2 regions of the Alcanivorax sp. HI0007 genome follow, and region 1 is predicted to be linked to the other one. Evidence: predicted binding sites of a transcription regulator. Region 1 holds the regulator's gene; the other holds the start of a gene.
The links. Region 1 encodes PhoB, which activates phosphate uptake and scavenging genes when phosphate is short. Its sites were predicted from a motif close to TGTCATANNNNTGTCANA; they were not measured.
Positions count from the first base shown of each region.

Region 2: the regulator PhoB is predicted to act here: its motif matches at 6,175-6,192, upstream of A3714_RS01615 (TIGR00153 family protein).

Region 1 is NZ_LWEJ01000239.1:7,917-15,863, forward strand. Features, by position in the region: gene A3714_RS11835 (hypothetical protein) at 1-287, opposite strand, end outside; gene A3714_RS11840 (DUF5062 family protein) at 396-632, opposite strand; gene A3714_RS11845 (hypothetical protein) at 787-1,167, opposite strand; gene A3714_RS11850 (NAD(P)/FAD-dependent oxidoreductase) at 1,253-2,401, opposite strand; gene rd (rubredoxin) at 2,452-2,616, opposite strand; gene A3714_RS11860 (chorismate lyase) at 2,874-3,416, shown strand; gene ubiA (4-hydroxybenzoate octaprenyltransferase) at 3,621-4,493, shown strand; gene phoB (phosphate regulon transcriptional regulator PhoB) at 4,796-5,500, shown strand; gene phoR (phosphate regulon sensor histidine kinase PhoR) at 5,612-6,922, shown strand; gene A3714_RS11880 (TIGR00730 family Rossman fold protein) at 7,133-7,717, shown strand; gene A3714_RS11885 (hypothetical protein) at 7,794-7,947, opposite strand, start outside.
Region 2 is NZ_LWEJ01000021.1:16,176-24,122, reverse strand. Features, by position in the region: partial or broken gene waaF (lipopolysaccharide heptosyltransferase II) at 1-133, opposite strand, end outside; gene A3714_RS01630 (branched-chain amino acid transaminase) at 142-1,068, opposite strand; gene glnE (bifunctional [glutamate--ammonia ligase]-adenylyl-L-tyrosine phosphorylase/[glutamate--ammonia-ligase] adenylyltransferase) at 1,105-3,975, opposite strand; gene A3714_RS01620 (GspE/PulE family protein) at 4,259-5,995, opposite strand; gene A3714_RS01615 (TIGR00153 family protein) at 6,314-6,994, shown strand; gene A3714_RS01610 (inorganic phosphate transporter) at 7,005-7,947, shown strand, end outside.

The sequences.
Region 1 (7,947 bases):
GTCTCGACCTGGGCACGGTACGCCTCCCGCTCGCTCTCTCGCTCGCCCAGGGTCTCACTGGCCAGCGTGGCTTCCACGGCCCGATGATTCAGGCTCTTGCGCACCTGCTGTTCTGCCGTGGCAGCAACCGCCGGGTCATCCGCCAGCACCAGCACATACATATGCCGGAAGGTCGGGTGGGATTCTCCGGTTTTGGTTTGCCAGGTGGAATGGGTTTCCGTGGTTGTCGCACAGGCGGTCAGTAGCAAAACGATACTGGCAATGGCCAACAGGGCGATACGTCGCATATCAGGTCCTTTTGAAGAGGGGCAATTCCATCGAGCGCGGGAATGCTTGGCCACAGGCTCGAGTTCAAGGATTTTTATAACAGACCGGCAAGCAACAAGCGATACCGGTTATGTCTGCTTGGAAGCCCAGATCGCGAGTTTGTGCTGAATGGAGGGCTGAGATACCTGGTCCTCCGGCAACGGCTGAATCACCTTGTCGTGCACCAGCAGCCGGTAGATGTACTCCAGCTTCTCCGCCGCAGAATCGGTGGGTTCGAATTCCACCACACCGCGCTTCTCCGCGTAATCCACCCCCAGTGCAATGGCTTTCTTGACCAGTTCCTTTTCGTTTTTCAGTTTCTTCATCGCCATTCCCTGTCTTGGTTAGCAACCTGAATAGTTCACCAGCCTACGGGATGACCCGAATTTACCAAAGGGAAAACGGAAGCGGAGGGCCAGACACGAACACGCCCCGAATCCGGGGCGTGCAGTGAGACATTTGCAGGAAGAGCCGGGAGAGCTATTTTTTCTTGCCACCCGGCATGATGAACTTCATCAGGGTCATGAACCACATGAGCTGCCCCGGATCGCCTTCGATCTTGATGTCGCCGGCCTGCATGCCTTCCATGAAGGCCATCTGGTTCTTGCCCGCCACCTGCAGAGTGCGGAAGGCGTAGCTGGCGTCCTTGAAGTTCAGGGTGACCGTGGGCTTGTCGTGCAGGCCACCAGAGGACACCACCTTGCCTGGCGTGAAATGAAAACTGCGCGCCGGCTTACCCTTGAAGGTCCGCCACTGCATTATCACGTTGCGGTTTTCCAGTTGTTTGCGAAAACCCGCATTACGCCAGGCCAACCAGCGCAAACGCCAGCCAAGGACCAGCAAAACCAGTGCAAATTTCATGGGCGTTCCTTTATTGGGTGGCCGATGGCAGGAGCGCTACCTGGGCGGTTCGCCATGCAAGCATGGCTCCTGCGGCGGGCCGTCGTTACGGCATCAACGGCGGCAGTTCCTTGTTGAGCTTCATCTTCTCTTTCACCGCATCACCGGTGAGGGCATACCCCTGCAGGCTGCCGTCCTTGCCGCGGAACAGGGCCTGAACGTTGTTGCCGTCTTCCTGGATTTCCCACTCGCCATTCTCTGCATCTGCAGGCGGACACACCACCACCGGGCAGGCCGGGGTCTTGATGGTGACCGGCATGACGCCATAGCTCACCGCCGTGGTTTCGCCGGCCAGGGTCTTGGCCAGGGCACGGGCGGAGGCCATCAGCGGCAACACATAGGGCAGCACATGGCCCTGGACTTCGGCGCAATCACCCAGGGCGTAGATGTCTTCAGCGCTGGTCTTGAGGGTCTTGTCAGTGACGATGCCACGGTTGATAGCCAGGCCGGCCTCCTTGGCCAGGGCGATGCGGGGGCGCAGGCCGATGGCGGACAGCACCACATCGGATTCAATGCGCGTGCCGTCGGACAGCTCGGTGACCAGCTGGTTGTTGTCGCCGTGATTCACCGCCTGGGCCAGGGGGCCAAAGTGGAAGGTCACGCCCAGATCCGCCAGGCCACGACCCACGGCGGCAGAGGCCGGTTCCGGCAGCAACAGCGGCAGACAACGGCCCTGGGGTTCCACCAGGGTCACCGCATAGCCACCGTTGGACAGGTCATTGGCAAACTCACAGCCAATCAGACCCCCACCGAGGATGGTGACTTTCTTGGCGCCCTGCAGGGCAGTGCGGAATTTGCCGTAATCCATCAAGTCATTGACGGAGAACACGTCGCCCACGGCATCGCCTTCCAGCGGCGGCGTCCAGGTATCCGCGCCCAGGGCCAGCACCAGCTTGCTGTAGTCCAGGTGATCGTCCGGCAGCAGCACGCGCTTGCCGGAAGGATCGATCTCTGCCACGTGCACGTCGGTGCGCACTTCCACATTGAACTGCTCGGCAACCTTCTCCGGCGTGGCCATGCACAGGTCATCAGCGGTTTTTTCCTTGGTAAAACCGGCGGACAGCATGGGCTTGGAATAGTTACGGCCGTCGTCACTGGTGAGCATGACGATGGGCGTGTCCTTGTCCAGCTTGCGGAATTCCTTGACGGTGTTGAAGCCGGCAAGGCCGGAACCGATGATGACGATAGGTTGCATGAACAGTCCTTAATTAATCAGTGAACGGGCAGAATGACCGTAGCAGTGGCTCAGATTTCCACCATTTCGAAGTCTTCCTTGCCCACGCCGCAGTCCGGGCAGACCCAGTCTTCCGGCACGTCATCCCAGGCGGTACCCGGGGCAATACCCTCATCGGGCAGACCTTCGGCTTCGTCATAGATGAAACCGCACACTACGCATTCCCACTTCTTCATCGTGAACCTCGTCGATTTGGAGTAAGTACTTGCTTACTCTGCTACATACAGGGTGTTTCTCGGGGGGCGTTAACCTATCGGCGCACGCCCGAAAAATCAATGACATTGGGCGCTGGCAAAGCACGGCGCCGGGGTCCATCGACCGGGCCCAGCGCCATTATCCCTTGCAGGCAAGCGCCTGCACACAGGCTGACCGCCGACTTGCCCTGAGTCACCGCTTGCGCCATAGTCCTGCGGCCTGCGACGTTGAGAGACCCATGCTGCCTGCCGCCCTGCATCCTGACAGCCTTTGGCGCCCGCTGGAACAGCTGGTGCTGCCGCCGCGTATCCGTGACTGGATGGCGGATCCCGCCTCCCTGACCCTGCGCCTGAAGCGTCACGGCCAGTTCCGGGTAGCGCCGGGCTACCACGCCATCAGCTTTCCCCGCGCCGACGAACGGCACCTGCTGAACCTGGCCCCCCGGCGGGCGGCGCTGATCCGCGAAGTGACCCTGCTGCTGGACGACACCCCGGTGGTGGCCGCCCGCAGCGTACTCCCCCTGACCAGTCTGACCGGTGCCAATCGCTCCCTGGGCCATATGGGCAGCCGCTCCCTGGGCCTGGAACTGTACAAACGCCCCACCTGCCAGCGCGACCAGGTCTGGGCCCGCATTGGGAGCCCTGCAGAAGCCATGCCAGTGTGCTGGGGGCGCCAGTCCCGTTTTATCAAACGCGGTGAACCGTTGCTGGTGGCAGAATACTTCCTGCCGGCGCTGTGGGAGAAGGTAGGCGCTACTAGCGTTTCTTCAGGGCTGCTGTAGGAGCACCTCTTGAGGTGCGAACCGAGCGTAGCGAGGAAATGGTTTTCACCGCGGTCACCCTGCCTGGAGGGAGAGTCGGTTCAACTCTAAGAGTTATCGCGACCATTCGAGGCTTCGCACCTCAAGAGGTGCTCCTACAAGGAGCCTTGAAACTTTCAACTTTCAACTTGAAACTTACCCCCGCCCCTGACAACCGGATGTCCCATGTTTGCCTTCGTTGAACAACGCTACCCCTCGCTCTGGCCCTACATCCAGTTGATGCGGCTGGACCGCCCCATCGGCACCCTGTTGCTGTTGTGGCCGACCCTGTGGGCGGTGTGGATTGCCGGGAACGGTACGCCCAGCCTGAAGACCGTGGTGATCTTCATTCTCGGGGTGATCATCATGCGTGCCGCTGGCTGCGTGATTAACGATTTTGCCGACCGGGATTTCGACGGCGATGTGGAACGCACCAAAGGCCGCCCGCTGGCCACCGGTGCTATCAGCGCCAAGAAAGCCCTGGCGTTGTTTTGCGGGCTGGGGCTGCTGGCCTTTGTGCTGGTGCTGTTTCTCAATGAACTGACGTTCTGGCTGTCCTTCGGCGGGCTGGGGCTGGCGGTGCTGTACCCCTTTACCAAGCGCTTCACCTTTATGCCGCAACTGTTTCTCGGCGCTGCCTTCAGCTGGGCCATTCCCATGGCCTTTGCCGCCGAAACCGGGGCCGTGCCGGAAATCGCCTGGCTGCTGTACGTGGCCAACCTGGTGTGGACCGTGGCCTACGACACCGAATACGCCATGTGCGACCGGGAAGACGACCTGAAACTGGGCATCAAGAGCACCGCCATCCTGTTCGGCGATGCGGACCGCTTGATGATCGCCATCCTCCAGGGGCTGACTCTGCTGGCCCTGATCATGGTGGGGCAACGGCTGGACTTTTCCTGGCCCTGGTACCTGGGTCTGGCCGGCATGTCCCTGAGTTTCCTGTTCCAGCACAGCCTGATCCGTTACCGGGAACGCTGGCCCAGCTTCCACGCTTTTCTCAATAACCACTGGGCCGGGGCGTGTGTGTTTGTCGGGTTGTATTTCCAGTACTTCTGAGTGACAAGCTTCAAGCTGCAAGCTACAACGCGGGCTGGCTCCCATGTTCTGAAACGCCATGCCCGCGATTCATTGCTAAACAAATCTGACGGTTTCAAGCCATGCTTTATCCTTGCGCTCTTTCACCTCGACGCGCGGCTTCCAACGTCATCGGATAGCTCCCCCATCAATCCGCGTTGTAGCTTGAAGCTTGTAGCTCCCCCCCTTGCTTTTTCGCCCGTTTCCGCCCAATTTGTCATACAGATGTCACAAAAAAGCAATCTAATAGGGCAACACAGACAGACAGGCAAGGAAGGAAAGCCATGTCCCGTAACCGTATTCTGATTGTTGACGACGAGCCCGCCATTCGGGAAATGGTGGCCGTTGCGCTGGAGCTGGCCGATTTTGATGTGCTGGAGGCGGAAAACGCCCAGCGAGGCCACGAAATTATTGTCGATGAACGCCCGGATCTGGTGTTGCTGGACTGGATGCTGCCGTCGGTTACCGGTATCGAGCTGGCCCGCCGCCTCAAGCGTGATGAGACCACCAACGAAATCCCCATCATCATGCTTACCGCCAAGAGCGAAGAGGACAACAAGATCCAGGGGCTGGATGTGGGCGCCGACGACTACATCACCAAGCCGTTTTCCACCCGCGAACTGATCTCCCGCATCAAGGCCGTACTGCGGCGTGCTTCCAGCACCGCGGCAGACAAGGCCATCGAAGTGGAAGGCCTGTGCCTGGATCCGGTGAGCCATCGCATCAGCGCCGACGATGAGCCGGTGGACATGGGGCCCACGGAGTACCGTCTGCTGGAATTCTTCATGAGCCACCAGGAGCGGGCCTATTCGCGGACCCAGCTGCTGGATCAGGTGTGGGGCGCCAATGTCTATGTGGAAGACCGCACCATCGATGTGCATATCCGCCGGCTGCGCAAGGCCCTGTCCCCCTTCGGCTACGACCGCTTTATCCAGACAGTCCGCGGCACTGGCTACCGTTTTTCGGTAAAATCCGCCAAGGCAAGCTGAAGCGATCCGGTCCGCATGGCGCGTTGCGCGCAATCCACAGAGGTGATGCAATGCGGATCGGTGACGGTGAATGCACCCACGTAGCCGCAACGGGGCGGTGGAAGCGAGATCATGAAAGCCAGTCTGGCCAAGGAAGTAAATCGCATAGTCGGCTTGATCCTGCTGTCCGTTGCGGCAGCGCTGGCAGTGGGCCACATCTGGCCACTGGTGGTCGGTCTGCTGGGCTACATCATCTGGAGCACCCGGCAGCTGTTTGGTCTGTACAGCTGGCTGGTGCGCGATGACCACACCGAACCCCCGGACAGCATCGGGCTGTGGGGCGAGTTCTACACCCGACTTGAGCACCTTTTCCAGAAAGAACGCCGCGCCCAGGAAAATCTGCAGGGCATCATTCACCGTGCCCAGCAATCGGTGAATGCCTTGGAAGATGTGGTCATTCTGATTGACCAGCACGGCTACCTGGAATACTGGAACCAGGCTGCGGAACGCTACATGGGGTTCAACGCCCGCCAGGATCTGGGCCAGCCGCTGACCAACCTGGTGCGCCATCCGAAATTCACCGAATACCTGAGCAAGGGGGATTTCCGCGAGGCGCTGGAGATTCCCTCGCCGGTGGACGACAACCGCATCCTGCAATTTCGCATTACCGAATTTGGGGTGGGCGAGCAGTTGATGATGGCCAGGGATGTCACCCGGATCCATCATCTGGAACAGATGCGCAAGGATTTCGTGGCCAACGTGAGCCACGAACTGAAAACCCCACTGACCGTGCTCAAGGGCTACCTGGAAACCCTGCTGGACACGGTGCCGGAGGAACAGTCCCGGTTACGACGGGCCCTCACCCAGATGGACAACCAGTCCAACCGTATGGAAGCCCTGGTCTCGGACCTGCTGTTGCTGGCACGGCTGGAGGGCACCAATGCGGACAATCTCAGCCAGGCGGTCCCTGTCCACGGCATGCTCAAACGCATGCGCGAAAATGCCCTGGCGATCAGCGCCGACAAGGGCCACAGCATTGAGCTGGACGTGCCCGAAGAAGCCCGCCTGATTGCCAACCCGGCGGAGCTGGAGAGCGCCTTCGGCAATCTGATCACCAATGCGGTCAAGTACACCCCCGCCGGTGGCCAGATCCGTATTCACTGGTGGCAGGATGAGCGTGGCGCACACCTGGCGGTGAGTGATAACGGTGTCGGCATCGACCCGGCGCATATCCCGCGTCTCACCGAACGCTTCTACCGCCCGGACAACAGCCGCGTCACCGAGACCGGCGGTACCGGCCTGGGCCTGGCCATCGTCAAACATGTGATGATCCGTCATAACGGCAAACTGGAAATCAAGAGTCAGCTGGGCAAGGGGAGCGTCTTCACCTGTCATTTCCCGGCGGAGCGGTTGGTGAGCAAACCCACGGCGGTGGCGGGATGAGTGATACTTTTAAATACCCCGCCGTAGGAGCGTCGCTGGCGGCGCGATGGCAAACCTAGATCAAAAGCATTTTCACCACAGAGGGCACAGAGAAGAAACCCATCTTTTCCTCGGTGAACTCTGTGCCCTCTGTGGTGGAATTCCAGTCTTCAAGGTTCGTTATCGCGCCGCCAACGACGCTCCTACGGCGCAGGGATCAGGTGAATATCCATGAAAAGAATCTGCGTCTATTGCGGCTCCAGCCCCGGTGAGGGGAACGACTACATCACCGCCGCTGAAGATCTGGCCGACGAACTGGTAAAGCGCGGGCTGGGACTGGTTTATGGTGGCGCCAGCGTCGGTGTCATGGGCGCCATCGCCAATGCGGTCATGCAACGGGGCGGTGAGGTGATCGGCATTATTCCCGATGCCTTAATGCGCAAGGAAATCGGCAACGACCATCTCACCGAATTGCGTGTAGTCGGTTCCATGCATGAGCGCAAAGCGGCCATGGCAGATTGCTCTGACGGCTTTATCGCCTTGCCCGGCGGCATGGGTACGCTGGAAGAAATTTTTGAAATTCTGACCTGGGCGCAACTGGGCTTTCACCACAAACCTTGCGCCCTGCTGAACATCAACGGCTATTACGACCACCTAATCACTTTCCTCGACCATGCCGCCAGCCAGGGCTTTCTGCGCCAGGAACACAGAGATCTCCTGCAGGTTCACAACTGTCCAGCGACGCTGCTGGACGGCTTCGCGGATTATCAGGCGCCGGATGTCACCAAATGGATTCGTCGCGAAGCGCAACTCTGAGTTTCTCTGCAAGGCCTACTGACCAGAAGCACTGCCAGTAAGAATGCCGTTATCCCCAGCACATTTTTCTTGCTCATCAGAGAGAGAAAGGGCTATTCCCATCGCTTTCTTTCAAAAACATAGACACTTCAGGTAGAGGTCTGTCCTTTTCCAGGTCCGCAAGAAAATGTGACAACAACAATTTATATGGCCTCATCGCCGACTCCAGACCAACATCCATTAGCGGAATC
Region 2 (7,947 bases), on a different contig from region 1:
GCACATCAATGGCGCAATCGGGGTATTGGCGACGCAGTTCGGAAAACAGGGTCTGGGCCATGACCATGTCGCCGACCCAGGACGGGCCGACGACAAGGATGGCGGAAGGCGAGTCGGACAAGGTAGCCGGCATGCGCCTGCTCAGCCCACGTAAGTGAGCCAGTCTCCGTAGTCGTCATCCAGCTTGCCGCGCACCAGATCAAAGTACACTGCCTGCAGCTGCTCGGTGATCGGGCCACGCTTGCCTTCACCGATGATACGGCCATCCAGTTCACGGATCGGCGTCACTTCGGCAGCGGTGCCGGTAAAGAAGGCCTCATCCGCCACGTAGATTTCATCCCGGGTGATGCGCTTCTCGCGAACTGTGTAGCCACGCTCTTCGGCCAGCTGGATGATGGTCTTGCGGGTGATGCCATCCAGGCAGGAGGTGAGCTCCGGGGTGTAGAGGACCTGCCCCTTGATCACGAAAATGTTCTCACCGGAGCCTTCTGCCACGTAACCTTCGTTGTCCAGCAGCAGGGCTTCGTCGGCACCGCCGGACAGGGCCTCATTCAACGCCAGCATGGAGTTGATGTAGTTGCCGTTGGCCTTGGCCTTGCACATGGTGATATTCACGTGGTGGCGGGTGTAGCTGGAGGTGCGCACCTTGATGCCCAGCTCCAGGGCTTCCGGGGACATGTAGGCCGGCCATTCCCAGGCCGCGACCATCAGGTGCACCTTCAGGTTATGGGCGCGCAGCCCCATGCCCTCGCTACCGTAAAACGCCATGGGCCGCAGATAGGCATGGGGCAGGTTGTTCTCTTTCACCGCAGCAATTTGCGCAGCGTTGACCTCGTCCTTGGAGAACGGGATCTTCATGTTCATGATATGGGCACTATTGAACAGGCGGTCCGTGTGTTCCTTCATGCGGAAGATGGCCGGACCCTTGGCCGTTTCGTAGGCGCGCACCCCTTCGAACACCCCCATGCCGTAGTGCAGGGTGTGCGTCAGCACATGCACCTTGGCCTCCTGCCAGGGAACCAGTTCGCCATCCAACCAGATAAAACCGTCTCTTACAGCCATCGACATGGCAGTGATACTCCCAGAACTAAGGACCGGCAGGTGTCAGCCCTGCAGGTCGAACCAGTGCTTCCAGATCGCTCGCACGCCTTCACGCAAATCGCGGAATTGGGTGTCGTCGACGATGGATTTCTCTTTGCGCAACGAGGCGCGATGAGCCGCGGATCGGTAAGCGAGGTACGCTTCCCGCAGCAAGCCGGCATCCTGCGCCGACATAATATCCAGTGCAGCCAGTGTTTCGAGCAGCCGCACATTATCGGTGAAGCGGGTCAGTTCACCGTGGGAGGAGGCCCATCTCAGAACCCCGTATTGCACCATAAATTCGATATCAACGATACCTCCCGGGTCCTGCTTGAGATGAAAACGGTCCTCGCCCTTTTCGCCCAGGTGGTCAACCATCTTGTCGCGCATGGCCAGGACATCCTCGCGCAACTTGTCCAGCGGCCGCTCCAGGCACAGTACCTGATGGCGAATGGCGTCAAAGCGGGCCCGCGCCCGGTTGCAGCCAGCCACCACACGGGCCCGCACCAGGGCCTGATGTTCCCAGGTCCAGGCATCGTTGAGCTGGTATTTCTCGAACGAATCCATGGAGCTGACCAGCAGACCGGCACTGCCGGAGGGGCGCAGGCGCATATCCACTTCGTACAACTGGCCACTCATGGTACGGGTGGAGAGAATATGAATGATGCGCTGGCCCAGGCGGGCGTAGAACTGTTCGTTGGACACCGGCTTGTCGCCGTCGGTCATGCCGCCGCTGGCCGCATCATGCAGGAACACCAGATCCAGATCGGAGTTGTGCCCCAGCTCGATACCGCCCAGCTTGCCGTAACCGGCCACCACAAAATCCGGATTGCAGGGCTGGCCATCCAGACGCGAGGGGCGGCCGTGGCGCTCTACCAGCGGCTCCCAGGCCAGCATCACAACCTGGTTGAGGATGCTTTCCGCCAGCCAGGTGAGATAGTCGCTGACCTTCATCAACGGCAGCACTTCGGTGACTTCCGAGGCTGCTACCCGCAGCAGGTGGGCCTGCTTGAAATTACGCAGCACCTCCATCTGCTGTTCCAGATCATCCTCGGCCACCCGCAACAGCTGCTGACGCAACTCGTCATCCAGCTCCGCCCGCTCCGGCGGCGAATAGAGGGTGCGAACATCCAGCAACTCGTCCAGCAGCACCGGGTGCAGGGTGAGACGCTCGGCGATCCAGGGGCTGGCCCCGGACAACTTCACCAGCTGGGTCAGGGCGCTGGGGTTTTCCACCAGCAGCGCAATGTAGGCACTACGACGCAACACGGCTTCCACGAAGGCCAGCAGGCGCACCACCGTGGTTTCGCCATGGCCCTGATAGCCCAGGGCTTCCAGCAGCAGCGGCATCAGCCGGTCCAGTCGCTCACGGCCAATCGCCTGCATGTTCTGCACCGAACGGCTTTCGCGGAAATCATTCAGGTGAGCGTAGACCTTGTCACCTTCCTGCACCCCAATGGCTTCCAGCTGGGCAGCCGCCTGGGTGGCATCCAGCTCGCCCAGCCACAGATCCAGCAGCTCCTGATCGGCGCCCTGGGCCGCATCGGTTTCCTGTTCCGGGTCGGCAATCACCTGGCTGAAATGGTGACGGACACTCTCCCGGTAACGCCGCAACTTGCGCTCGAAGGCGGCACGGGCAGAAAAGCCCATGGCAAAGGTCAGCCGTTGCCAGCCCAGCTCGTCGTCAGGCAGGCGCTGGGTCTGCTTGTCCGCGATTCCCTGCAGCCGATGCTCCACATCCCGCAGGAACAGATAGGCTTCGGTCAGCTCCTCCGCCACGTCCTCCGGCAACAATTCCAGTTCCACCAGTTGCGGCAGCACCTTGATCAGGTTGGGCTCCCGCAGGGCCGGCAGCTGGCCACCCCGGATCAACTGGAAGGCCTGGACGATAAATTCCACTTCACGGATGCCGCCGGCACCCAGCTTCACATCCGCCTGCATGCCCTTGCGGTTCACTTCCCGTTCGATCAGGGACTTCATCTCGCGCAGGGAATGGAAAGCGCCGTAGTCGATATAACGGCGGTAGACGAAGGGATTGAGCCGCTTGATCAGCCGCTTGCCGGCCTGCAAATCGCCGCCGACCGGGCGCATCTTGATCAGCGCGTAGCGCTCCCACTCACGGCCCTGGGTTTCGTAATACCCTTCCATGGCATCGAAGCCGATGGCCAGCACGCCGCTCTTGCCCCAGGGACGCAGGCGCATGTCCACCCGGAAGACAAAACCATCGGCGGTGGGCTGGTCCAGGGCCTTGATCAGCTGCTGCCCCAGACGCACAAAAAACTGGTGATGGCTCAGGCTGCGCCGCTCACCCTCGATTTCCCCTTCATGCTCGTAGGCAAAGATCAGGTCGATATCCGAGGACAGGTTCAGCTCCCGGGCGCCCAGCTTGCCCATGGCCAGCACCACCAGCTGCACCGGCTTGCCATCCGGCCCCATGGGGGTGCCGCTTTTTTCGCAGGCCCAACCATGCAGCACGCTCAGTGCTTCCTGAATCAGGGTGTCCGCAAGCAGGGACAGGTCCGCCACGGTGGTGTGGTAATCCCCCATCCCGGCCAGGTCCCGCCAGATGATGCGCACCATGTGCCGGTGACGCAGCCGACGCAAAGCCCGTTTCAGCTCATCCTCATTATCGCAGTCGCCCAGCAATTCGCGCACGGCCTGGCGCAGGGACGCCTCCGCCAGGGGCTGAGTCGGATCACTGTCCTGCAGCCACTGGCCCAGGCCCGGATCACGCTGAAACTGTTGCGCCACATAGTCGGAGCCAGCCCACACCCGGGGCAGGTCATCAAGAAGGGAGTCAGGGATACGATGACCGGATTCCACGAAGTGTTGCCAGTGCTGACTGACCAGCACCGATAGTTCATCCGGCAGAGCGTGATATTGGGGTTCTGTCATGGGCGGCTATTGTCGTACGGGAGGGCGCGAAAGGCTAGAGGCCAGGAGGGAGTTGCAAGTTGAAAGTTCAAAGTTGCAATCAGGAACAGCCGGGGACGCTTAACGCAGGCCATGCCCGCGATTCACGATCCGCAGGTTCGCCATGCAAGCATAGCTCCTACACCTGCCGCATGAGCCATGTTCACATGGTGAGCCAGCCATGCCGCGCGAAGCTCCGCCTTTTGCGGATACCGCCCCCCTTTCTTCGCGCCTTTCAACTTTGAACTTTCAACTCGCTCCTTTTCTATCCCAGCAAAATATCCTGCGACGGCGTCACCCGCATGACCTCTTCAATGGTAGTCAGCCCCTTGGCAACCTTCATGGCACCACTGATGCGCAGGGGCTTCATGCCGTTTTTCAGGGCCTGGCGGGTCAGGGTTTCCAGCTCGGAGCCCCGGGAAATATGGTTTTTGAGGCTGGTATTCAGAGGCATGGTCTCATAGACCCCCACACGCCCAAGGTAACCGGTATCCCGGCACTCCAGGCAGCCCACCGGGCGATAGGTCTTTTCCGGCGGCTTCATCTTGAAGGGGCGAACCAGCTCTTCCCAGGCCTGCACATCGGTTTCCGTTGCCTGCTTGCAATGGGGACACAGGGTACGGATCAGACGCTGGGCCATGACCCCAAGCACCGTGGCACTGATCATGTAGGCTGGCACGCCCAGATCCACCAGACGGGTAATGGACGAGGGGGCATCGTTGGTGTGCAGGGTGGACAACACCAGGTGACCGGTGAGGGCGGCCTGGATGGCCATATCCGCTGTGGCCAGATCGCGGATCTCACCTATCATGATGATATCCGGGTCCTGACGCAGCATGGCCTTCACCCCCTGGGCAAAGCTCACATCAATATTGGCCTGCACCTGCATCTGATTGAAGCTGGGTTCCACCATTTCGATGGGATCCTCAATGGTGCAGACATTCACCTCGCTGGTGGCCAATTGCTTGAGGGTGGAATAGAGGGTGGTGGTTTTCCCCGAGCCGGTAGGGCCGGTCACGAAGATGATGCCGTGGGGGTGGGAGGTCATGCGCTGCCAGGCCTGGTAATCCTCATTGGTAAAGCCCATCTGCTCGAAGCTGCGCACCAGCACATCCGGGTCGAACACCCGCATGACCATTTTTTCCCCGAAGGCGGTGGGCAGCGTGGAAATACGCAGCTCGATCTCTTCCCCCTCCGGTGACTTGGTCTTCAAACGCCCGTCCTGGGGTTTGCGCTTTTCCGCCACATTGAGGCGGCTGAGAATCTTCAGGCGGCTGGTAACCGCCGCCATGATCGCCGCCGGCAGCTCATACACATCGTGCAGCACGCCATCGATGCGGAAACGCATCTTGCCGGTCTCCCGGCGCGGCTCCAGGTGAATATCGCTGGCCCGCTGGGAAAACGCGTATTGCAGAATCCAGTCCACAATATTGACGATGTGCTGATCGTCCGCGTCGTGGTGCCCCTTGCCCACTTCCAGCAACTGCTCGAAGTTGGTAATGCCGGACATTTCCTGGCCGGTATTGCCGGAGGCCCCGGCGATGGAGCGGCTCAGGTTGTAGAACTCCACCCGGTAGCGGCGCAACTGCTCGGGATTGGCCAGCACCACCTCCAGCTCCCGGTCACGCAGCACCTGCTTGAGATGGGCCTGCCAGTCGCGCACAAAGGGCTGGTCGCAGGCCACCACCACCTTGTCCCGCTGCACTTCCACCGCCACGATGCCGTGACGCTCGGCAAAGGCATAACTCATCACATTGGTCACCTGATCCACATGGACCTTGAGCGGATCAATGTGACACACCGGCATACCCGCCTTTTCCCCCAGCCAGCGGGTCAGGAAATCCACATCCAGCAGCTGGTGGGTATTGGTCCGGTCGGTGAGCCGATACTTGGCCAGCACCTGAATCGGGTGCCAATTCAGCTCCTTCTTCTCCCGTGGCGTGGTGGAAATGACGTTGAAGTCTTCCTGGCTGACGCGACCTTCTTCCAGCAACTCACGCATCAGCCAGCGCACATCAATCAGCAGACCATCCAGTTTGGCGGGGTGGGCAGTGACGTTCACGGATACTCTCCGGGTCAATAGGCGGGCAGAACCGCCTGTCTAATTATTTTGTAGTACTGTAACGATAACAGGTAAACCCTGACAGCCCCGATGGCTTTGACTATACTCGCGGCCAGATTCATGACACATCTGTGACAGTTGCACGACTGTGCCATGAACATTCCTTTCCCCATGGGCGACTGCCCGGGAAAGTGGGACACTGATTCTGCCTGAAGCCCCTGCTTCAGGTTTTACTCTGACTCTGGACCCGAGGCGCCTATGTCCTTTGGAAGCTCCATTGCCGGCCTGTTTGGCCGCTCACCGATCAAGCCCCTGCAGCAACACTACGACACCGTTCACGACTGTGCCCAGACCCTGGCGGACTTCTTCGCCGCCGTGACCGAAGGCGACTGGGACAAGGCACGGGCAGCCCGCAAGCGCATTGCCGAGCTGGAAAACCGGGCCGACGAACTGAAAAAAGAATTCCGCCTGAACCTGCCCAAAAGCCTGTTTTTGCCCATGCCGCGCACCGACCTGCTCGACCTGATCAGCGTTCAGGACAAGGTCGCCAACAAGGCCAAGGACATCTCCGGGCTAATGCTCGGCCGGCAGATGACCATTCCCCCCATACTGGCCGATGTGATGCGCGACTACGTGCAGGGCGCCATCGATACCTCCGCCCAGGCCCAGAAAGCCATCAACGAGCTGGATGAGCTGATCGAGACCGGCTTCAGCGGTCGCGAAATCCAGATCGTGGAAGAGCTCATCGAGGAGCTGGACCGCCTGGAGCGCAATAACGACGAGCAGCAAATCACCATTCGCTCCACCCTGTTCAAGCTGGAAAACGAACTGCCCCCGGTGGATGTCATTTTTCTCTACAAGATCATCGAATGGGTAGGCGATCTCGCTGATCGCGCCCAGAAAGTGGGCGGCCGCCTGCAGATGTTGGTCGCACGCTAGGAGTTGTCTTATGGAGTGGATGATTGAACACAGCTACCTGATGCTGTTGCTGGCCGGCGCGTTCGGCTTTCTGATGGCATGGGGTGTGGGCGCCAACGACGTGGCCAACGCCATGGGCACCTCGGTGGGCTCCGGGGCCCTGACCGTGAAACAGGCGGTGATGATCGCCATCGTCTTTGAATTCTGCGGCGCCTACCTGGCCGGTGGCGAAGTGACTGCCACGGTTCGTAAAGGCATCGTCGATGCCAGCGTCTTTGCCGAATTCCCCCATTATCTGGTCTACGGGATGATGTCCGCCCTGCTGGCCGCCGGTATCTGGCTGGTGGTGGCCTCCTGGTTTGGCTGGCCGGTTTCCACCACCCATTCCATTGTCGGTGCCATCGTGGGCTTTGCCGCCGTGGGCGTAGGCATGGATTCGGTACAGTGGGACAAGGTTGGCAGCATTGTCGCCAGTTGGGTCACCTCACCCCTGCTCGCCGGCTTCATCGCCTTTGCCCTGATCAAGAGCGTGCAGCGCCTGGTGCTCAACCATGATGACCCATTCGAACGGGCCAAACGGGTGGTGCCCTTCTACATGTTCCTGGTGGGCTTCGCGATCACCGCCGTGACCCTGCTCAAGGGCCTCAAGCATATCGGCCTGGAAATCAGCTTCGCGGCCAGCCTGGGCTGGGCCGCCGTGGGCGGCGTCATCATTGCCCTGATCGGCGCCATGATTCTCAGCCGCATCAAGCCAAACCCACAAGCCGACAAGGAATTTCGTTTCCACTCCGTGGAGCGCATCTTTGCCGTGCTGATGATCTTTACCGCTTGCGCCATGGCCTTCGCCCACGGCTCCAATGACGTGGCGAACGCGGTGGGCCCGCTGGCCGCCATCAACAGCGTCATCGTCAACGAAGGCGTTATCGGCGGCGAAGCCGCCATGCCCAGCTGGATCCTGCTGGTGGGCGCCATGG